3 regions of the Streptomyces sp. NPDC002104 genome follow, and region 1 is predicted to be linked to each of the others. Evidence: riboswitches for the same ligand, from Rfam matches in the RefSeq annotation. Region 1 holds a riboswitch; each other region holds the start of a gene.
What was found. A riboswitch is a leader RNA that binds a small molecule or an ion and turns the genes downstream of it on or off. The one in region 1 is predicted to bind cobalamin.
Positions count from the first base shown of each region.

Region 2: another riboswitch for cobalamin. It lies ahead of metE (5-methyltetrahydropteroyltriglutamate--homocysteine S-methyltransferase); the one in region 1 lies ahead of ACWCP2_RS22990 (energy-coupling factor ABC transporter permease).
Region 3: another riboswitch for cobalamin. It lies ahead of ACWCP2_RS21945 (ribonucleoside-diphosphate reductase subunit alpha); the one in region 1 lies ahead of ACWCP2_RS22990 (energy-coupling factor ABC transporter permease).

Region 1 covers NZ_JBSFDF010000028.1:25,814-32,992, reverse strand. The annotation lists gene ACWCP2_RS23015 (L-serine ammonia-lyase) at 1-595, shown strand, start outside; gene ACWCP2_RS23010 (hypothetical protein) at 925-1,239, shown strand; gene ACWCP2_RS23005 (SsgA family sporulation/cell division regulator) at 1,460-1,867, shown strand; gene ACWCP2_RS23000 (AMIN-like domain-containing (lipo)protein) at 1,974-2,498, shown strand; gene ACWCP2_RS22995 (flavodoxin family protein) at 2,531-3,262, opposite strand; cobalamin riboswitch at 3,514-3,707, shown strand; gene ACWCP2_RS22990 (energy-coupling factor ABC transporter permease) at 3,737-4,432, shown strand; gene ACWCP2_RS22985 (energy-coupling factor ABC transporter substrate-binding protein) at 4,441-4,800, shown strand; gene cbiQ (cobalt ECF transporter T component CbiQ) at 4,804-5,553, shown strand; gene ACWCP2_RS22975 (energy-coupling factor ABC transporter ATP-binding protein) at 5,559-6,389, shown strand; gene ACWCP2_RS22970 (PadR family transcriptional regulator) at 6,399-6,977, shown strand; gene ACWCP2_RS22965 (EF-hand domain-containing protein) at 7,020-7,179, opposite strand, start outside.
Region 2 covers NZ_JBSFDF010000001.1:148,361-155,539, reverse strand. The annotation lists gene metE (5-methyltetrahydropteroyltriglutamate--homocysteine S-methyltransferase) at 1-2,315, opposite strand, end outside; cobalamin riboswitch at 2,488-2,710, opposite strand; gene ACWCP2_RS00690 (DUF1269 domain-containing protein) at 2,931-3,422, shown strand; gene ACWCP2_RS00685 (SulP family inorganic anion transporter) at 3,574-5,304, shown strand; gene ACWCP2_RS00680 (hypothetical protein) at 5,353-5,784, shown strand; gene ACWCP2_RS00675 (FxLYD domain-containing protein) at 5,781-6,278, shown strand; gene ACWCP2_RS00670 (hypothetical protein) at 6,874-7,179, shown strand, end outside.
Region 3 covers NZ_JBSFDF010000026.1:18,669-25,847, forward strand. The annotation lists gene ACWCP2_RS21945 (ribonucleoside-diphosphate reductase subunit alpha) at 1-2,233, opposite strand, end outside; cobalamin riboswitch at 2,393-2,521, opposite strand; gene ACWCP2_RS21950 (GNAT family N-acetyltransferase) at 2,588-3,085, opposite strand; gene ACWCP2_RS21955 (YbdD/YjiX family protein) at 3,176-3,373, opposite strand; gene ACWCP2_RS21960 (carbon starvation CstA family protein) at 3,373-5,535, opposite strand; gene ACWCP2_RS21965 (GntR family transcriptional regulator) at 5,734-6,498, opposite strand; gene ACWCP2_RS21970 (extracellular solute-binding protein) at 6,795-7,179, shown strand, end outside.

The DNA.
Region 1 (7,179 bases):
GATGCACCGCAGCGAGTGGGCGACCATCTACGCGATGGCGGTCAACGAGGAGAACGCGGCCGGCGGCCGGGTCGTGACGGCCCCGACGAACGGCGCCGCGGGCGTCCTGCCGGCGGTCCTGCACTACTACATGAACTTCGTGCCGGGCGCCGACGAGGACGGCGTGGTCCGCTTCCTCCTCGCGGCGGGCGCGATCGGCATGCTCTTCAAGGAGAACGCCTCGATCTCCGGCGCCGAGGTCGGCTGCCAGGGCGAGGTCGGCTCGGCCTGCTCGATGGCGGCCGGCGCGCTGGCCGAGGTCCTGGGCGGCACCCCGGAGCAGGTCGAGAACGCGGCCGAGATCGGCATGGAGCACAACCTCGGCCTGACCTGCGACCCGGTCGGCGGCCTCGTCCAGATCCCGTGCATCGAGCGCAACGGCATGGCGGCGGTCAAGGCCGTCACCGCGGCCAAGATGGCGATGCGCGGCGACGGCAGCCACAAGGTCTCCCTCGACAAGGTCATCAAGACCATGAAGGAGACGGGCGCCGACATGAAGGTCAAGTACAAGGAGACCGCCCGCGGCGGCCTCGCGGTCAACGTCATCGAATGCTGATCCCCACCGTCTGACCGGTGAAGGCCCCGACGCGCGGCGTCGGGGCCTTCGTCGTTCCCTGCGTCGTTCCCTGCGTCGGCCGTGCGCCGCTCACCGCGCCGCCTCCCGAGCCGGGCAGGTGGGTTACGCCAGTAACTTCGTTCGAGATTGGGGGGTATATGAGGTTTGGCAGGAGCTTGGTCACGCTTGAGGGGGAACAAGGCGGTCTGAGCTGGTTTCTTGATGATCACCTGCGCCAGGGTGGGGGCACGACGTCGCGTCCACACCCCCGGCGGTTCGGCCAACCGTCTTGGACCACAGCCGTTTTGCTTAACTGGAGGACTTGAAACATGGCAAGCACCCGCAGCATCCGCGTGATGACGGCCGCCGCATCGCTCCCCCTCGCCTTCGCGCTCCTCACCGGTGTCGCGCAGGCCGACAACGGGGCCGGTGCGGCCGGGACCGCGTCGAACGCGGCCCTGGCCGGCGTCCTCGGCAGCGGGGTCGGCGGCAGCAACACCGGAAACTCCTCCACCGCCCAGCAGGTCGCCTCGGGCTTCGGCGCCTCCAACCAGAACAACGGCGCCCAGGCCAACGGCTCGGGCTTCACCGCGATCGGCCAGTCCAACGCGCACGAGTCCTTCATCTACAACCCGCTCCCGTAGTTCCGGCCGGGGCCCCGCCCCGGCCGCGCACGCCCTTCCACCGAGCCCCGCCCTCCCCCCGGAGGGCGGGGCTCGGCGCGTCGGGCGAAGAGGGGCCGAGCGGCCCGGGCGAAGGGGACCTTCGGCCTCGGAAAGGCGGCCCGGGGGTGGGCTAGCTTGCCCGAGTGGGCATGTCGCGCGCGTGCGCCGGCGGGACCCACCCCGAGAGAGAGGCGCCCGCATGGCCGGCACCGAACACCGCGTCCTCGCACTCCGCCTGGAGGCCGCGCCCGCGCCCGTCCCGGTGCGGGGCGTCTTCGTGTACCGCACCGATCGGCCCTACGAGATCTCCCTCGACTTCGAGGGCGCCGGGATGCACCTCGCCCACTGGGTCTTCTCCCGGGAGCTGCTGCTCGACGGCCAGGTCTGCGCCACCGGCGAGGGCGACATCCAGGTGTGGCCGCGCTGGAAGGGCACCGAGCCGCGGGTGTTCCTGGCCTTCAGCAACGGCACGCAGTCCTGCGTGGTGTCCGCCCGGGCCAAGGACGTACAGGCGCTGTGCCGCCGGATGACCGAGCTGGTGCCGCGCGGCCAGGAACACCGGCACTACGACCTCGACGCCGAGCTGAGCGCCCTCCTTCCCAGCTGAATCCGGCGAACCCGGTGAACCCGGTGAACCCGGTGCAACCGCCGCCGTGGCGGACGCGTCCTCACGGATGACACCGTTCCCCGTCTCTCGGAATCGAGGGGACGCCATGAACCGTCCACGCCGCCGGCAGGCCGTCGCAGTGGGGGCGGGCGCACTGCTCGCCGCCGCCCTGGCCTTCGCCGCACCGGCCTCCGCCGCGGCCACCACGGCCGCCTCCACCACCAAGGCCACCCAGACTCCGCTCGTCGTCAATGCCCGCTACGGCGGCCACTGCACGTACGACCGGGTGGTCGTCGACCTCCAGGGGTCCGTCCCCGGGGTCACCGTCACCCCCGTCCCGAAGCTGGTCTACGACGGGTCCGGCAAGCCCGTCCCGCTGGCCGGGACGTACTTCCTGGAGATCCGCCTGCACCCCGCCGCCGGACACGACGACGCGGGCCGCAACGTCTACCGCGGGCCCAAGCTCGTCACGATCGGCCTGCCCAAGCTGAAGGGCCTCGCCCTGACCGGCGACTACGAGGGGTACGTCACCCTCGGCGCCGCCTTCGACACCAAGCCCGCCTACAGCTCGTTCACGCTGCACGCCCCGGAGCGCTTCGTCCTGGACGTCGCGCACCCGAACGTCTGCTGAGCGCACACCCGCCGGCGGGAGACGGGGCCCGGCTACCGGTGCTCGGGGTTCGGGAAGTCGAAGCGGCAGCCCGCGTCCCACAGGGAGCGCTGGTTGCCGTGCGCCGGCATCCCGCCGGACCGCTTGAGCAGGGCCGCCAGGTGCATGAGGTTCCAGCTCATGAAGGCCGTGTTCCGGTTGGTGAAATCGTTCTCGGGACCGCCCGATCCGGGGTCCAGGTACGAGGGCCCGGGCCCGGCCTCGCCGATCCAGCCGGCGTCGGCCTGCGGGGGGATCGCGTAGCCGAGGTGCTGGAGGCTGTAGAGGACGTTCATGGCGCAGTGCTTGACCCCGTCCTCATTGCCCGTGATCAGCGCCCCGCCCACGCGCCCGTAGTAGGCGTACTGGCCCTGGTCGTTCAGGATCGAGGAGCAGGCGTAGAGCCGCTCGATGACCTGCTTCATCACCGAGCTGTTGTCCCCGAGCCAGATCGGGCCGCACAGCACGAGGATGTCGGCGTCCATGATCTGGCTGTAGAGCACCGGCCACTGATCGCTGTCCCAGCCGTGGTCGGTCATGTCGGGCCAGACACCGGTGGCGATGTCGTGGTCGACGGCCCGGATGAGCGAGGTCCGCGCCCCGGCCGCCTCCATCACCGCGCGGCTCTTGTCGATCAGGCCCTCGGTGTTGCTGGGCTCGGGCGATCGCTTGAGCGTGCAGTTGACGTACACGGCGGTGAGGTCGGAGTAGTCGAAGGCGGGCGCGGCATCGGATTCGGCGGTCACCGCACCAGCGTCGGCGCCACGGGGCGGGGCCGCCAGCGGACCGCACCCGTCCGGGCGCGCGGCCCCCGTACGGAACGGCGCGGAGCCGCGGATCGCCCGGCCACCCGCGGCGGCGGGCCCGCGGAACTCCCCCTCGGGTCCGCGCCCTTGGGCGTCACACCGGGCGACCGGCTACGGAGCGTCACGGCCAAGCGGAATCCGGAAGGCGGCCGGCGCGATTGGGGCGGGTTGTTACCGGTCCGTGCGGCCGACTAGGGTCAGCGGGCCTTGGTGTTCGGGAAACCGGTGGGAAACCGGTGCGGCCCTCGCCACTGTGATCGGGAAGTCCGGCTCCACTCCTGCGGGAAAGCCACTGGGCTGCGCGGGAGGTTCCGCGCTGCCCGGGAAGGCGGGGCATGGACGTCAACCCGTGAGCCAGGAGACCGGCCGGGGCGCGTTGTCCATCCACGAGGTGCTGGAGAGGTCTCCCTACTCATGCATATAGCCGAGGGGTTCCTGCCCCCTTTGCACGCGGTCGCCTGGGGCGCCGCGTCCGCTCCCTTCGTCGTCCACGGCGTCCGCGCGCTCACCCGCGAGGTGAAGGCCAACCCGGAGAGCACGCTGCTGCTCGGCGCGTCCGGGGCCTTCACCTTCGTCCTGTCCGCCCTGAAGATCCCTTCGGTGACCGGCAGTTGCTCGCACCCCACGGGCACCGGACTCGGGGCGATCCTGTTCCGGCCGCCGATCATGGCGGTGCTGGGCACGATCACCCTGCTGTTCCAGGCCCTGCTGCTGGCGCACGGCGGGCTCACCACCCTCGGCGCCAACGTCTTCTCGATGGCCATCGCCGGCCCGTGGGCGGGCTACGCCGTCTACCGGCTGCTGCGGAAGGCCGGAGCCCCGCTGATGGTGACCGTGTTCTTCGGCGCCTTCTTCGCCGACCTGGTCACCTACTGCGTCACCAGCGTGCAGCTCGCGCTGGCCTTCCCCGACCCGGCCTCCGGGTTCATCGGCTCGCTCGCGAAGTTCGGGGGGATCTTCGCGGTCACGCAGATCCCGCTGGCCGTGAGCGAGGGGCTGCTGACCGTCCTGGTGATGCGGCTGCTGATGGCGTCGAGCAAGTCGGACCTGGTCCGCCTCGGCGTCGCGAAGCTGACCGGCACCCGTACCGAAGAGAGGGCGGCGGCCTGATGAGCGGGATGCCGAAGAACACGAAGATGTCCAGGAACGCCAAGATCAACGCTCTGCTGCTGCTCCTGGTGGCGGCGCTGGCCGTGCTCCCGGTCGCCCTGGGGATGGGCGACCACAAGGAGGAGCCCTTCGCCGGCGCCGACGCGCAGGCCGAGACGGCGATCACCGAGCTGAAGCCGGACTACGAGCCCTGGTTCTCCCCCCTCTACGAGCCCCCCTCCGGCGAGATCGAGTCCGCGCTGTTCGCCCTGCAGGCGGCACTGGGCGCGGGCGTGCTCGCGTACTACTTCGGCGTCCGCAAGGGCCGCCGCCAGGGAGCGGCCGCCGCCGCTGCCGCCGCCTCCCCCACCACCGCCCCGGAGGCGTAGGCGGTGCTGCCGATCGACGTGGCCGCGCACAGCAGTCGCTGGCGGGGCCGGCACCCGCTGGAGAAGGCCGTGCTCGGGATCGGGCTGACGGTCACCGCCGTGTGCCTGCCGCCCTGGCCGGGCGGGCCGCTGGTGGCCGCCGCCACCCTCGCCGTGCTGCTCGGGCCGGCCGGGGTGGCCGGCCGGCAGCTCTGGCGGGCCTTCCGGATCCCGCTCGGCTTCTGCTTCACCGGGGCGGTGCCGCTGCTGTTCGCGGTCGGCGGCCCGTCGGGGCCGGTCTCCCTGGCCCCCGACGGCCCCCGGGCCGCCGCCGAACTGCTGCTGCGCACCTCGGCGGCCTCGCTCGGACTGCTGCTGTTCGCCTTCACCACCCCGGTCTCCGACGTACTGCCCCGGCTGGTGCGGGCCGGGGTGCCGGCCCCGGTGGTGGACGTGGCGCTGGTCATGTACCGGATCGGCTTCCTGCTGCTCGACTCCATGGCCCAGGTCCGCCGGGCCCAGGCGGCCCGCCTCGGGCACACCGGCCGGGCCGCGGTGTGGCGCTCCCTCGCGGGGCTCGCCGCCACCTCCTTCGTACGGGCCTTCGACCGCGCGGCCAAGCTCCAGTCGGGGCTGGCCGGGCGCGGCTACGACGGCGCGCTGCGGGTCCTCGTCCCGGAGGCGGCCCTGTCGTGGCGCTTCCTGACGGCCACCGCCGGCCTGCTGGCGGCCCTGATCACCCTGACCCTCACCCTGAAGGGGCTCTCCTCGTGAACCCGGTGACGACCCCCCTGGTGGAACTGACCGGCGCCGGCTACGCCTACGAGGACGGCCCCGCCGTCCTGACCGGCGTCGACTTCGCCATCGCGCCGGGCCGGGCGCTGGCCCTGCTGGGCCGCAACGGCAGCGGCAAGACCACCCTGATGCGGCTGCTGAGCGGCGGCCTGCGGCCCGGCGCGGGATCGCTGCGGCTGGACGGCACGCGGGTCTCGTACGACCGGGCCGGGCTGACCCGGCTGCGCACGTCCGTGCAGCTCGTGGTGCAGGATCCCGACGACCAGCTGTTCGCGGCCTCGGTCGAGCAGGACGTGTCCTTCGGCCCGATGAACCTGGGGCTCCCCGCCCCGGAGGTCCGCGCCCGCGTGGACGCGGCCCTCGCCGCCCTGGACATCACCCCGCTCCGGGACCGCCCCACCCACCTGCTCTCCTACGGCCAGCGCAAGCGCGCGGCGATCGCGGGGGCGGTGGCGATGGCGCCGCGGGTGCTGATCCTGGACGAGCCGACGGCCGGCCTGGACCCGGACGGCCAGGAGCGCCTCCTCGACGTCCTGGCGGGCCTGCGGTCGTCCGGCACCACGGTGGTCATGGCCACCCACGACGTGGACCTGGCGGTCCGCTGGGCCGACGACGCGGCGGTCCTGACCCCGCAGGGCATCCGCTTCGGCCCGGCCGAGCCCCTCCTCTCGGACCCGGCCCTGCTCACCTCGGCGGGCCTGCGCCCGGCCTGGTCCCCGGCGGTGGCCGCGCTGCTGCGGGCCCACGGCCTGCTGGCGGCGGACGCCCCGGGCCCCCGCGATCCGCAGGCCCTGGCCGCCTGGGGGCAAATCTAGGATGGCCGCATGTCGCTGCCGCACGCCATCCTCACCGCCCTGCTCGAGAAGCCCTCGTCGGGGCTGGAGCTGACCCGGCGGTTCGACAGGTCGATCGGGTACTTCTGGTCCGCGACGCACCAGCAGATCTACCGGGAGCTCGGCCGGCTGGAGGAGGGCGGGCTGATCCGGGCGCTGCCCAGCGAGGGGCCCGTACGCGGGCAGAAGAAGGAGTACGAGGTGCTGCCCGCCGGGAGCGGGGAGCTGGCGCGGTGGGTCGGGGAGCGTCAGGATCCCAAGCCGGTGCGCGATCCGCTGCTGCTGCGGATCCGGGCGGCCGCGGTCGTGGGGCCGCAGGGGCTGGCGGCCGAGCTGCGGCGGCATCTGGAGCTGCACCGGGCCCAGCTGGCCGTGTACGAGGGCATCGAGGAGAGGGACTTCCCGGTGGGCCGGGACTCCGGCGAGGACCGGCTGCGGCGTGTCGTGCTGCACGCGGGAACCGGGCTGGAGACGTTCTGGCTGCGCTGGCTGGAGGAGGCCCTCGCCGAGGTGGAAGGCATGGCCGGCGGGGTCCCCCGGGACGTGGCCGGCGGACAGCGGCAGACCTGACGCGCGCCCCGGCCCGGCGGGGGCCGGGGGCGTCGCGGGGGCTTACTTGTTCAGGGAGGCCCAGAACTCGTCGAAGCTCAGCAGGCCGTCGTCGTTCGCGTCCTTGGCGGCGATCACGGCCTCCGCGACCGGGCCGGTGACGAACGGGTCGCCCATCGCCGCCATCGCCGAACGGAACTCGTCGGCCGTCACGAAGCCGTCA
Region 2 (7,179 bases), on a different contig from region 1:
CCCGGCGGGATCTCCGAGCGCACCCGGTGGGCCGCCTCGACGAGGTGCTCCAGTGAGGCCCGCGTCTCGGACCAGCCCCGGGTCTTCAGACCGCAGTCGGGGTTGACCCAGAGCCGTTCGGCGGGGATCGCCCCAAGTCCCTTGCGCAGCAGGGCCGCCGCTTCCCCGGCCGAGGGGATGCGCGGGGAGTGGATGTCCCAGACTCCGGGGCCGACCTCGCGGGGGTAGCCCGCGCCGGCGAGCTCGTCGGCGACCTGCATGTGCGAGCGGGCCGCCTCCAGGCTGATGACGTCGGCGTCGAGGTCCTCGATGGCCCCGACGATGTCCCCGAACTCCGCGTAGCACATGTGCGTGTGGATCTGGGTGTCCGGTCGGACGCCGCTGGTGGTGAGGCGGAAGGATTCGGTGGCCCATGCCAGGTAGCCGGCGTGGTCGGCGGCGCGCAGCGGCAGGGTTTCGCGCAGGGCCGGCTCGTCGACCTGGATGACGGACGTGCCGGCCGCTTCGAGGTCCTTCACCTCGTCGCGCAGGGCGAGTCCGACCTGGCGCGCGGTCTCGTCGAGGGGCTGGTCGTCGCGTACGAAGGACCAGGCGAGCATGGTCACGGGCCCGGTGAGCATGCCCTTGACCGGCTTGGCCGTCTGCTCCTGGGCGTACGCGGTCCAGCGGACGGTCATCGGATCGGGGCGGGAGACGTCCCCGGCGAGGACCGGCGGGCGGACGTAGCGGGTGCCGTACGACTGGACCCAGCCGTGCTGGGTCGCGAGGTAGCCGGTCAGCCGCTCGGCGAAGTACTGCACCATGTCGGCCCGTTCGGGCTCTCCGTGTACCAGCACGTCGAGGCCCGTCTTCTCCTGGAAGGAGACGACCTCGCGGATCTCGGCCCGGATGCGGTCCTCGTAGGCCGCCTCGGTGATGCGTCCGGCGCGCAGGTCGGCGCGGGCGGTGCGCAGTTCCGTGGTCTGCGGGAAGGAACCGATGGTGGTGGTGGGGAGCAGCGGCAGGCCCAGGTGGGTGCGCTGGGCGGCGGCCCGTTCGGCGTAGGGCTGGGCGCGGTGGCCGTCGGCGTCGGTGATCGCCGCGGTACGGGCGCGGACCGCCGGGTCGTGGGTGATCCGGGAGGCGGCGCGGGAGGCCAGGTCGGCCCGGTTCGCGGCGAGTTCGGCCGCGATGGCGTCGGTGCCCGCGGCGAGACCCCGGGCCAGCGTGGTGATCTCGGCGGTCTTCTGGCGGGCGAAGGCGAGCCAGCGGCGGATCTGCGGATCGATGTCCCGCTCGGCGTCGGCGTCGAGCGGGACGTGCAGCAGGGAGCAGGAGGCGGCCACGTCCACCCGGTCGGCGAGGCCGAGCAAGGTGCCGAGGGTGGTCAGCGACTTCCGGTGATCGTTGATCCAGATGTTGCGGCCGCCCACCACGCCCGCGACGAGCCGCTTGCCGGGGATGCCGCCGGCCGCGGCGAGGTCGTCGAGGTTGGCGGCGGCCCGGCCGGTGAAGTCGAGGGCGAGGCCCTCCACGGGCGCCTTCGCCAGGACGGGCAGGGCGTCGCCGAGCCGGTCGAAGTAGGAGGCGACGAGCAGCTTGGGGCGCTCGGTGAGCGCGCCGAGCTCGCGGTAGGCGCGGGCGGCCGCGTTCAGTTCGGCCGGGGTGCGGTCCTGGACCAGGGCGGGCTCGTCGAGCTGGACCCACGAGGCTCCCGCGGCGCGCAGGGCGGCGAGGACCTGGGCGTAGACGGGCAGCAGCCGGTCGAGGAGGGCGAGCGGATCGAAGCCGGCCGCCACGCCGGGCGCGGGCTTGGCGAGGAGGAGGTAGGTCACCGGGCCGACGAGGACCGGGCGGGCGGTGTGCCCGAGGGCCAGGGCCTCCTTCAGCTCCGCGACCTGCTTGGCCGGTTCGGCGGTGAAGACGGTGTCGGGTCCGAGTTCGGGGACCAGGTAGTGGTAGTTGGTGTCGAACCACTTGGTCATCTCCAGCGGGGTCACGTCCTGCGTCCCGCGGGCCATCGCGAAGTAGCCGTCCAGGGCGTCCGCTTCGACGGCGGACCGGTGGCGGCCGGGGATCGCGCCGACCATGACCGTGGTGTCCAGGACGTGGTCGTAGTACGAGAAGTCACCGGTCGGAACCTCGGTGATGCCGGCCTCGGCGAGCTGGGCCCAGTTGGCCCGGCGCAGGTCGCGGGCGGTCTCGCGGAGGGCTTCGGCGCTGACGCGGCCCTTCCAGTAGCCCTCGGTCGCCTTCTTCAGTTCCCGGTTGGGTCCCTGGCGGGGGTAGCCGTACACGGTGGCCCCTACGGGCGCGGCTGCGGACTCGGTGGTCACGGAACTCTCCTTCGCGAGCGTGTCTCCATGAACCCGGTGACGGGTCGCGGACGCGAAGGGTGCGGCAGCGGGCGGGCCGCGAGGTCGCGTACGACGGGGTACGCGACGGAGGGGTCCGTCCGAGGTGCACGCCGACCCGCCCACGAGGTCACCGGGAAACCGTGCGCGGTCGATCGCGCACGGGCAACGGGCAGGTCTTCGGACTCGCGGGCGCGCGGACCACAAGGGCCCCCACCTACTGGCCGTCGCTTCCCAGGACCGGTTCCGGTCCCAGTGCGTATGACGGCGGTCGTTCCCACTCACCGCTGCGGGGCAGTCCCGGATTCCCACCGGGTTCCCTCTTACGACGCCTCCCGCCTGGCGGACGGGGGCGAACCAGCTGCGGGGCCCACACTAGGCCGACCGCCCGGGGAATGAACACGACTTCCCGCATGCCGGACGGTGACGTGGGACACGGATGGGCGCGAGACCGGCGGGCCGGGCACCGCCGAACGGGCGAATCACACTGACGGCCCGACAGATAACAGAAAGTTAGCTTAATTCTAATTATGGTGAATTGTCGGATTCTGGGTTGTACTGGACGCCGGTAACACCGTCCATGAACTGGAGCGTTACGTGGCATCCACCACTCTCACCGTCTGGAAGTTCCCCACACCCGAGGGAGCGCAGCAGGCGGAGTCCGCCCTGCTCGCCCTGCAGAAGGAACAGCTGATACAGGTGCACGACGCGGCGGTCGTCACCTGGCGCGACGGGGCCGAGAAGCCGAAGACCCAGCAGCTGAACAGCCTCACGGGAGCGGGCGCGCTCTCCGGCACCTTCTGGGGAATGCTCTTCGGGCTCCTGTTCTTCGTGCCGCTGCTCGGCGCCGCCGTGGGCGCCGCGGCCGGGGCCATCGGCGGATCGCTCTCCGACGTCGGCATCGACGACCAGTTCATCGACACGGTGAAGTCCGAAGTGAAGCCCGGGACCTCGGCGCTGTTCCTGCTCTCCTCCGACGCCGTGGTCGAGCGGGTCCGCGGCGCCTTCCCCGGCGGGCAGGCCCAGCTGATCCGCTCCAACCTCTCCGGCACGCAGGAGCAGCAGCTCCGCGAGGTCTTCGCCGCCTGAGCTGGCGCCGCCGGGGGCCCTGACGACGCCGTGACGCCGTGACGCCGTGGCCCGGGACCGGGGACTCCTCCCCGGTCCCGGGCCGCGGCGGTGACCCCGCCCCGTTGCGGGATGTCCACCGACCCGAGGATCTGAGGAAGGGGCCCGAGCGGTGAGCGTTCCGCGGACAGCAGGACCGCACGACAAGGACGGGGCGGGCTCCTTCGCCCCCTGGCTGCGCCGCTACCGCGGCAGATGGCTGCGGGGCGACACGCTGGGCGCCCTCACCGCGTGGGCGCTGATCGTGCCCGAGTGCGTCGCCTACGCGCAGATCGCCGGGGTCCCGCCGCAGAACGCCTTCTACGCGGCCCCGGTCGCCCTCCTCGTGTACGCGCTGCTGGGCCGCTCCAACTTCCTGCTCATCGGGGCCACCTCGGCCGCCGCGGTCCTCTCGGCCGCCACCGTCTCGGCGGTCGGTCCCGCCCCGCAGGACGCCGTCGGGCTGTCGGCCGCCCTCGCGGTGATCGTCGGCGCGGTGCTGCTGGCGGCGGGGCTGGCCCGGCTCGGGTTCCTCACCAGCTTCCTCGCCGAACCGGCCCTGGTGGGCTTCCTGTTCGGCATGGCCCTGACGATCGTCGTCCGGCAGGCCGCGAAGCTCGTCGGGGTGCCGGGCGGTGACGGCACCTTCTTCGAGCGGCTGTGGACCGTCCTGTCGGGGGCCCCGCACTGGTCCCTGGCCACTCTGGCCGTCGGGGCGGGCGCGCTGGCCCTGCTGTTCGTGCTGGAACGCCTCGCGCCCCGCCTGCCCGCCTCCCTGATCGTCCTGGTGGCGGCCCTCCTGCTGTCGGCCGCCCTCGACCTCGAAGACCACGGCGTCGACACCGTCGGGCACATCCCCCCGGCCGTGCCGGTCCCCCACCTGCCGGGGATCCCGGCCGCCGACTGGATCGCCCTGTCCGGGGGCGCCCTGGGCGTGGCCCTCGTGGTCTTCGCCGAGGCCTTCAGCATCGCCAGCCGCTTCGCCCGGGAACACGGCCAGGAGGTGGACGCCAACCGGGAGATGGCGGCCATCGGCCTCAGCAACATCGCCGTCGGGCTGTTCCGCGGGTTCGTCGTCTCCGGCAGCGCCTCGCGCAGCGCGGCCGCGGCCGGAGCGGGCGGCCGGACCCCGATGGTCTCCCTGATCGCGGCCGGGCTGATCCTGCTGACCGGCGCCTTCCTCACCCCGCTGTTCACGGACCTGCCCGAGCCGGTCCTCGGCGCCATCGTCATCTTCGCCGTACGCGGCTTCCTGCGGGTCGACGAGCTGCGCCGCTACCTCCGCCTGGACCGGCGCAGCCTGTGGGTCGCGCTCACCTCGCTGTTCGGCGTGCTCCTCTTCGACCTGCTGCCCGGACTGCTGCTCGCCGTCGCCCTCTCCCTCGCCCTGTTCATCGGCGCCGCCGGCCGGCGCGACGTCGCCGTCCTCGGCCGGCTGCCCGGGACCCGGCTGTACGGCGACACCACCGGGCACGAGGACGCCGCCACCGACCCCGCCGTACTGGTCCTGCGCCCCGACGGCAGCCTGTTCTTCGGCAACGTCAACCGGGTACGGCTGGCCGTGCTGGAGCGTATGCGGACCGCCCCGGCGGCGCCCCGGGCCGTGGTCCTGGACCTGACCGCCTGCTTCCAGCTCGGAGTTCCCGTCCTGGACACCCTCGAGGAGCTCCGCGAGGAACTCGACGGGCAGGGCGTCGCCCTGCACCTGGCCCGGCTGCGCTCACCGGCCGCCGCCGAGCTGGCCCGCCATCCGCTCGGCGCCCGCCTGGGCGTGCGCGAGGTCCACCCCACCGTGGACGCGGCGGTGGCGGCCGCCGGGGCCGGGGTTCCGAGGTCCGAACTCCCCCCGGATGCAGCTCATTAGTTTGTGTGTCAGGTTTTATCCAGAAGTTCCGAAATGGGAAGGATTTCCATGAAGCGTCTCCCGATCGCCGCGGCCCTGGGTGCGGCCGCGGCCCTGTTCCTCACGTCCTGCTCCTCGGACGACCCGAGCCCCAAGGCGCAGGCGACCCAGGCCGCCTCGGAGCTCTGCACCGGTCTGTCCACCCTGAAGGCCGACCAGGCCAAGCTGGCCGCGCTGGACCCGGCCTCCGCGACGAAGGACCAGATCAAGGACGCCGTCGACGCGGTCCAGACGGACTGGGACAAGGTCAACTCCTCCCTCAAGGACCTGGATTCCGCGAAGAAGTCGGCGGTGGGCTCCGCCGTCGGCGACCTCAAGTCCGGCTTCGGGAACCTGCCGGGCGACACCACCGGATCCCAGGCCCTGACCCAGCTCAAGCCCCAGATCCAGAAGTTCGACGAGACCCTCGTCGCGGCCTCGGCCGGTGTCACGTGCCCGTGACCCCCGCACACCACCAGAAGGCCGTCCGCGGCGCCTGCGTCGCCCTGCTCGCGGCGGCGGTCCTCGCCACGACGGCCGGCTGCTCCGACTCGGACGGCGACGTGTCGGCCGGAGTGTCCAAGGCGGCCTCCGCCGCGGCCTCGGCCCAGTCGCAGGCCGCCGATGCCGTCGACTCGGCCACAGCGGCCGCGAAGAAGAAGCTGGCCGAGGTCAAGGACGGCGTCGACGCCCAGGACGCGGTGACGCTCGGCGCGGTCACCGCCGACGGCGACGGACGGTCGGCCGTCACCGTCACGGCCCGCAACACCGACGGATCGACGAAGTCCTTCGCCGTCCAGGTCGACTACAAGGACGCCTCCGGCAATGCGCTGGACACGGTGGTCGTCACCGTCTCCGACGTGCCCGCCGGGCAGTCCAAGGACGCGACGGCGCGCAGCACCCGCAAGCTCTCGGGCGAGGTGCGCGCCACCGTCGGCACCGCGCTCCGGTACTGACCCCGGCCGTCGGCCGCCCCGGCCCCGTACCGCACGGAGTTTCACCGTGCGGGGCGGGGCCCTTCGCCGTGCGGGGCGGCCGCACGGCCGGTGCCGTCCGGGACCTTCGGCCCTGCCGGTGGGACCAAGGGCCCGGATTGTGCCCGTGAGCTGCTGTTAGCGTTGAGGTGTCGCCGCCCGTGAGTGCACCGCGCTCGCCCATCCGATGGCCGATGGCCGCGACCGCGTATGACCTGCGCCCTGCCGAGAGGAGGCGATCGCCCCATGGATCACAGTCCGAGTCCACTGAACCAGCCGCGCCGCGTCGCCTCGTCCTCCGCCGCGCTCTGATCCGCGTCTTCGCGTAGCCAGAGCTCTCTCCCCCGGCGGTCCCCGGCGGTCCCAGGCGCTCCGTGCCCAGCCGTCACACCTTCTCCGGCCCGTTCCGGCAACCCCGTGCGCCCTGCCCTTCCGGCGGGCCCGTCCGTCATACCCCGGGCCCTGTGATCACCCTTTCCCGGGGCGCCCCCTGGCCGCTCCGCCCTGTCCGGGCACAGCCATGTCCGGTACCCCGTACCCCTTTCACATTTCACCTTTCAGCGAAGGAAGCACTGTCATGACCATCAACACCACGTTCACCCACGCCAACCCCACCGCCACGACCGCCGAGGAGCAGGACCGGGCCCTGGCCGTCCTGCACGAGATCCGCGACGAACTGCGCGACTTCAACAAGGACATGGACCGCCTGAACAAGCTGACGGAAGATCAGGTCAAGTCCACCGTCGAGAACCGCAAGCTGACGGCCCTGACCCTCATGTTCGTCATCCCGTCGACCTTCGCCGCGATCCCCGGCGCCAACTTCGAGCACCTCAACGAGTACGGCTTCGACAACTTCTTCGCGCTGCCGGTCCTGCTCGGCACC
Region 3 (7,179 bases), on a different contig from region 1:
TCTTCAGCCCCTGCTTCCAGGCGTACGCGTACATCGAGCTGAGCTTGCCGATGGTGGGCGTCTCCAGGAACAGGTTCAGCGACTGCGACTGGTCCAGGAACGGGGTGCGCGCCGCCGCCATGTCGATCAGGCCGCGCTGCGGGATCTCCCACGCCGTGCGGTACAGGTCGCGCACCTCCGCCGGGATCCAGCCGAAGCCCTGGACCGAGCCGGAGGACTCGCGCAGCGCCTCGCGGGTCTGGGCGTCCCAGACGCCGAGCCGCTTGAGCTCCTGCACCAGGTAGCCGTTGACCTGGAGGAACTCACCGCTCAGCGTCTCGCGCTTGAAGAGGTTGGAGACCTGCGGCTCGATGCACTCGTACACGCCCGCGATGGAGGCGATGGTCGCCGTCGGGGCGATGGCCAGGAGGAGCGAGTTGCGCATCCCGGACGTCGCGACGCGGGCGCGCAGCGCGTCCCAGCGCTCCGGCCAGTTCAGCTCGACTGCGTAGTGATCGGGGTGCAGGACGCCGCGGGCCGTGCGGGTCTGCTCCCACGCGGGGAGCGGGCCGCTGCGCTCGGCCAGGTCGCAGGAGGCCTCGTACGCCGCGAGCATGATGCGCTCGGAGAGCTTCGTGGACAGGGCCTTCGCCTCGGGGGAGTCGAAGGGCAGCTTCAGCTGGAAGAAGACGTCCTGGAGGCCCATCGCGCCCAGGCCCACCGGACGCCAGCGGGCGTTGGAGCGGCCGGCCTGCTCGGTCGGGTAGAAGTTGATGTCCACGACGCGGTCCAGGAAGGTGACCGCGGTGCGGACGGTCTCGTCCAGGCGCTCCCAGTCGATGTCCCCGGACTCGGCGAGGACGAAGGCGCCGAGGTTGACCGAGCCGAGGTTGCAGACGGCCGTCTCGCCGTCGTTGGTGACCTCGATGATCTCGGTGCACAGGTTCGAGGAGTGGACGACGGTGCCCGGCTCGGCGGTCTGGTTCGCCGTGCGGTTCGAGGCGTCCTTGAAGGTCATCCAGCCCTGGCCGGTCTGCGCGAGGGTGCGCATCATCCGGCCGTACAGGTCGCGGGCGGGCATGGTCTTGCGGGCCAGGCCCGACTCCTCGGCCTTGCGGTACGCGGCGTCGAACGCGTCGCCCCACAGGTCGACCAGCTCGGGGACGTCGGCGGGGGAGAACAGCGACCAGTCGGCGTCGGCGTTCACGCGGCGCATGAACTCGTCCGGCACCCAGTGCGCGAGGTTCAGGTTGTGCGTGCGGCGCTGGTCCTCGCCGGTGTTGTCGCGGAGCTCCAGGAACTCCTCGATGTCCGCGTGCCAGGTCTCCAGGTAGACCGCGGCGGCGCCCTTGCGGCGGCCGCCCTGGTTCACGGCGGCGACGGAGGCGTCCAGCGTCTTCAGGAACGGCACGATGCCGTTGGAGTGGCCGTTGGTGCCGCGGATCAGCGAACCGCGGGCGCGGATGCGGGAGTACGACAGGCCGATGCCGCCGGCGTGCTTGGACAGGCGCGCGACCTGGTGGTAGCGGTCGTAGATCGAGTCCAGCTCGTCCAGCGGGGAATCCAGCAGGTAGCAGGAGGACATCTGCGGGTGCCGGGTGCCGGAGTTGAAGAGGGTGGGGGAGGAGGGCAGGTAGTCGAGGCGGCTCATCAGCCGGTAGAGCGAGGCCACTTCCTCGACGGCCTGGACCGTCTCGTTCTCCGCGAGGCCGCAGGCCACCCGCAGCATGAAGTACTGCGGGGTCTCGATGACCTGGCGGGTGATCGGGTGGCGCAGCAGGTAACGGCTGTGCAGGGTGCGCAGGCCGAAGAAGCCGAAGCGGTCGTCGGCGCCCTCGGCGAGCGCGTGCGCGACCAGCGCGTCGAGCCGGCTCGCGTGCAGGCGGACGAAGTCGGCGGTGCGGTCGGCGATCAGGCCCTCGCGGTGGCCGACCTCGACGGACTCGGAGAAGGAACCGGAACCCTGGCCGGCGGCCTCGTCGCGGACGGCCAGCGTCAGCAGGCGGGCGGCGAGGCGGGAGTACGCCGGGTCCTCGGAGATCAGCCCGGCGGCCGCCTCGGTGGCGAGCGTACGGAGCTCCGCCTCGTCGGCGGCGGCGCTGCGGCCGCGCAGCGCGGCGGCGGCGACCCGGCCGGGGTCGGTGTCGGGCAGGTCGGCGGTCAGCTCGGTGAGCGTGCGCAGGAGCGCGGCCCCCGGACCCTCGTGGGCGGACGGGTCGGACTCGGCGCGCGGTGCGGAAGGCGCGATGGTCACGGGGGGAGCTCTCCCTCGCTCGGCTCCGGGAACACCTTTGGTGCGGGGCGCGAGGGGGCGCACGTGGGGAGCGCGTGCCTGGCAGGGCTGTGCGCATGCGCCACGTGGCGTCCACCGGCCCAACCGCGAGGCCCGGACGTGTCTGCACCCGGTTCGGTCGAGCCGGGCGCACTGTCGACAGGTCCTCGGACTTGCGGATGCACCGAGCGAGTCGGTGCATTTCATACCGTTGCGGGACAGTTCCGGATTCCCACCGGATTCCCCTGCGACGACAGCGAGCATGAGCATACATGTGGGGGCCGGTCCTTGCGTGAGCCCCCACATGTTGTGTCGCTCCCCGAGCCGGGTGCGTGACTACAGCTCCAGGCGGTAGGTGAGCAGGGGCAGGCCCGGAACCGGGTACCAGTCCCGCTCCGGCGTCCGTACGAAGCCCAGCCGGTCGTAGATCCGGTGCGCCCCGAGCATCTTCTCCGTGGTCGACAGCACCAGGTGGCCCACGCCCTCCAGCTCCCGGGCGCGGCTCACGCAGGCCCGTACGAGGGCCTCGCCCGCGCCGCGGCCGCGGGCCGCCGGGGAGACGGCCAGCATCCGGAACTCCGCCTCGCCGGGGCCCGCGATGTCGCACAGCGGGCTGCCGGGAGGGGCGAAGGTCACACCGCCGAGCAGCGTGCCCTCGTACTCCGCGACGAGCACTTCGCCGTCGGGGGCCCGGCCGGCGACATCGCGCAGCCTGCTCAGGTAGGGGTCGTCCGCGGAGAAGTGCAGCAGTCCGTCGTCGAGGTAGGCCCGTGCGGTGATCTCGCCGAGCTCTTCGTATTCGGCGGCCGCCGCCGTCCTGATGATGATGTCCATGGCATCGAGTGTGCGACAGGGAAAGGGAAGGGGCCGCCGCGTTCCGTCGGGTGGACGGTGGACGCGGCGGCCCCTGCGGGACCCGCCCGTTCAGCAGCAGCGGAACCCTTCGCGCGGGTCGCCCTCACGGGCGTCCGTGCGGGCCCGTTCGAAGGCCCGGCGGGACGGGACCGGCGCGTCCGGGTCGTGCGTACGGGCGTGCGCGACGTAGCGGTCGTAGGCGGCCTCGCCCGAGAACTCCCGTACGAAGTACCGGGCCCGGCCCAGTACGTGGCGCAGGCGGGTCATCACGCCGGCTCGCGTACGGGGTCCTTCGCGAGGCCCCCGCCCGAATCGAGCCCGGCGGCCGCGAGCTCGGCCCGCTCCTCGGCGGTGGGGATGAGCCCGGCCGGGGCGACGAGCTTGGACTCGGTCCACGGGACCTCGGCCAGGGTGACCGACTCGGGCTTGCGGATGGCCCCCAGGCAGGTCCGGGCCGCGTCCACGAGCACGATGACGATCAGCAGGGCGAAGAACACCGACAGCACGCCGTCCACCGTGGCGTTGGTGACCACGGTGTGCATCTCGTCCATGGTCTTGGCGGGCTTGAGGATCTTGCCCGCGTCGATCCCGTCCTGGTAGACGTCCCGCTGGGCGAAGAAGCCGATCTTCGGGTTGTCCGAGAAGATCTTCTGGTAGCTGGCGGTGAGCGTGACGGCCAGGTCCCAGGCCAGCGGAACGCCCGTCACCCAGGCCCACTTGAGCCGGCCCGACTTGATCAGCAGGGTGGTGCAGACGGCCAGGGCGACCGCCGCGAGCAGCTGGTTCGCGATGCCGAACAGCGGGAAGAGCTGGTTGATGCCGCCCAGCGGGTCCTTGACGCCGACCCACAGGAAGTAGCCCCAGCCGCCGACGACGATCGCGCTGGCGAACCAGACGCCGGGCTTCCAGCTGACGTCCTTGAAGGACTTGTGCACGTTGCCGAGGGTGTCCTGGAGCATGAAGCGGCCCACGCGGGTACCGGCGTCCACGGTCGTCAGGATGAACAGGGCCTCGAACATGATCGCGAAGTGGTACCAGAACGCCTTCATCGAGGAGCCGCCGACCACGGCCGAGAAGATCTCCGACATTCCGAGTGCGAAGGTCGGTGCGCCACCGGTACGGGACAGCAGGCTGGTCTCCTCCACGTCCTTCGCGGCCTGGGCGAGGGCGTCGGGGGAGATGGCGAAGCCGAAGTTCGTGACGGCCTGCGAGGCCGTCTCGACGGTGGCGCCGACGACCCCGCCGGGGGAGTTGATGGCGAAGTACAGGCCGGGGTCGATGATGCAGGCCGCGATGATCGCCATGATGGCGACGAAGGACTCGGTCAGCATCGCGCCGTAGCCGATGACCCGGACCTGGGTCTCCTTCTGGATCATCTTGGGGGTGGTGCCCGAGGAGACCAGGGAGTGGAAGCCGGACAGGGCTCCGCAGGCGATGGTGATGAAGACGAACGGGAACATCGAGCCGGCGAAGACCGGGCCGTCGCCGCGCGAGGCGAACTCGGTGACCGCGGGCATCTTCAGCGTCGGCATGGCGATGACCACGCCCACGGCCAGCAGCCCGATGGTTCCGACCTTCATGAAGGTGGAGAGGTAGTCGCGCGGGGCGAGCAGCATCCACACCGGCAGGACGGACGCCACGAAGCCGTAGGCGATCATCCAGAGGACCAGCGTCTCCTTCTCCAGGGTGAAGAAGTCCGCCAGCGAGGACTCGGCGACCCAGCCGCCCGCGACGATGGCGAGCAGCAGGAGCGCGACGCCGACGACGGAGACCTCGGTGACCTTGCCCGGGCGCAGGACGCGCAGGTAGAAGCCCATGAAGAGGGCGATCGGGATGGTCATGCCGATGGAGAAGACGCCCCACGGCGAGTGCGCCAGGGCGTTGACGATGACCAGGGCCAGCACGGCCAGCAGGATGATCATGATGGCGAAGACACCGATCAGCGCGGCGGCGCCGCCGACCGGGCCGATCTCGTCCCGGGCCATCTGGCCGAGCGAACGGCCGTTGCGCCGGGTGGAGAAGAAGAGCGTGACCATGTCCTGGACGGCGCCCGCGAAGATCACGCCCACGACGATCCAGATGGTGCCGGGCAGGTAGCCCATCTGCGAGGCGAGTACGGGACCCACGAGCGGTCCGGCGCCGGCGATGGCGGCGAAGTGGTGGCCGAAAAGCACCCGTCGGTCGGTCGGGTGGAAGTCGACACCGTTGTCAAGGCGTTCGGCGGGGGTGGCGCGGGTCTTGTCCACCTTCAGTACGCGGTTCGCGATGAAGCGCGCGTAGAAGCGGTAGCCGATCGCGTACGAGCCCAGCGCGGCGGCGAGCAGCCAGGCGGCCGAGATCTCCTCGCCGCGCGAGAGGGCCAGCACGCCCCAGCCGATGGCCCCCACGAGCCCGACCAGCACCCATGCGGCCACGGCCTTGGGGGACATGCCCCCTGATGGAGAAGGCGAGTCCGGCGTGGTGCCCGGACTCGCCGCGTCCCGTACAGACCGATTCGCTTCCGGTCCTGGTTCCGTCATGATCCTCGTCCCCTCGTTGATCATCTGCGCGAGCGCAGGGAATCTACGGGGGACCGCCCGCTGGACGTAAGCCCCCGTCCGTATAGCGGAACGAGAGTCAACTACGAATCAGACGGCGGGACGCTGGAGTCGGGCGACGAACTTGTAACGATCGCCGCGGTACACGGAACGCACCCACTCGACGGGCTCGCCGTCGGCGTCCAGCGAATGGCGGGAAAGCATCAGCATGGGCAGGCCGACGTCGGTGCCGAGCAGCCCCGCCTCCCGGGGAGTGGCCAGGGAGGTCTCGATGGTCTCCTCCGCTTCGGCGAGGCGCACGTCGTACACCTCGGCGAGGGCGGTGTAGAGGGAGGTGTACTTGACCAGCGAACGGCGCAGCGCGGGGAAGCGCTTGGCCGACAGGTGCGTGGTCTCGATGGCCATCGGCTCCCCGCTGGCCAGGCGGAGCCGCTCGATGCGCAGGACCCGGCCGCCGGTGGCGATCTTGAGGAGACCGGCGAGGGTGTCGTCGGCGGTCACGTAGCCGATGTCCAGGAGCTGGGAGGTCGGCTCCAGTCCCTGGGCCCTCATGTCCTCGGTGTACGAGGAGAGTTGGAGCGGCTGGGAGACCTTCGGCTTGGCGACGAAGGTTCCCTTGCCCTGGATCCGTTCCAGCCGGCCCTCGACGACGAGCTCCTGGAGCGCCTGTCGCACCGTGGTGCGCGAGGTGTCGAACTCGGCCGCGAGCGTGCGCTCGGGCGGCACCGGTGTGCCAGGTGGAAGGGTTTCGGTCATATCGAGCAAGTGGCGCTTGAGCCGGTAGTACTTGGGAACGCGTGCCGTGCGGGTGGCCGCCCCGCTGTCCGGCTCCGTGATCGCCCCTTCGGTGGCCATCGCCGCCCGCCTTCCCGACTCCAGTTTCGTTGCCGTCACCGGCTCCTCCGATATGTGCGGTCACATCGTGACACGGGAGGGAGGGCGGGCCTCCTCCCTCCCCCAGGTGTCGGTCCGATAACGGACCGAGCACCCGCTCATTAGACCCTTGACACCCCTAAAGGTCTAGGCCAAGCTCCAGCTACTGGTCTACACCAATATGGATCGGATCCCGGCCCCACGGGCAGTACTTGGTGCTTTTTGAGTCACCGCGGCGGGCAAGGGAAGTTGCAGGCAGCATCCCTGAGGAGGGTGGCGTGAAGCGCAAGCTCATCGTGGCGGTCAGTGTCGTTGGCATGATGGCCGGACTCGCGGCGTGCGGTAAGGGCGACGACGGCAAGGGCAAGGCCGACGCGGGCCCCAAGGAGATCACCGTCTGGGTGATGGATGGCTCCGCGCCGAAGGCCTGGATCGACGCGGTCAACGCCGAGTTCTCGGCCAAGCACCCCGGTGTCACGGTCAAGGTCGAGACGCAGCAGTGGAAGGGCATCCAGGAGAAGGTCACGACGGCCCTCTCCGAGGACACCCCGCCGGACGTCCTGGAGCTCGGCAACACCCAGACCGCCGGTTACGCGGTCACGGGCGGCCTCGCCGAACTGACCAAGGACAAGGACAAGCTCGGCGCGGACGCCTGGGCGAAGG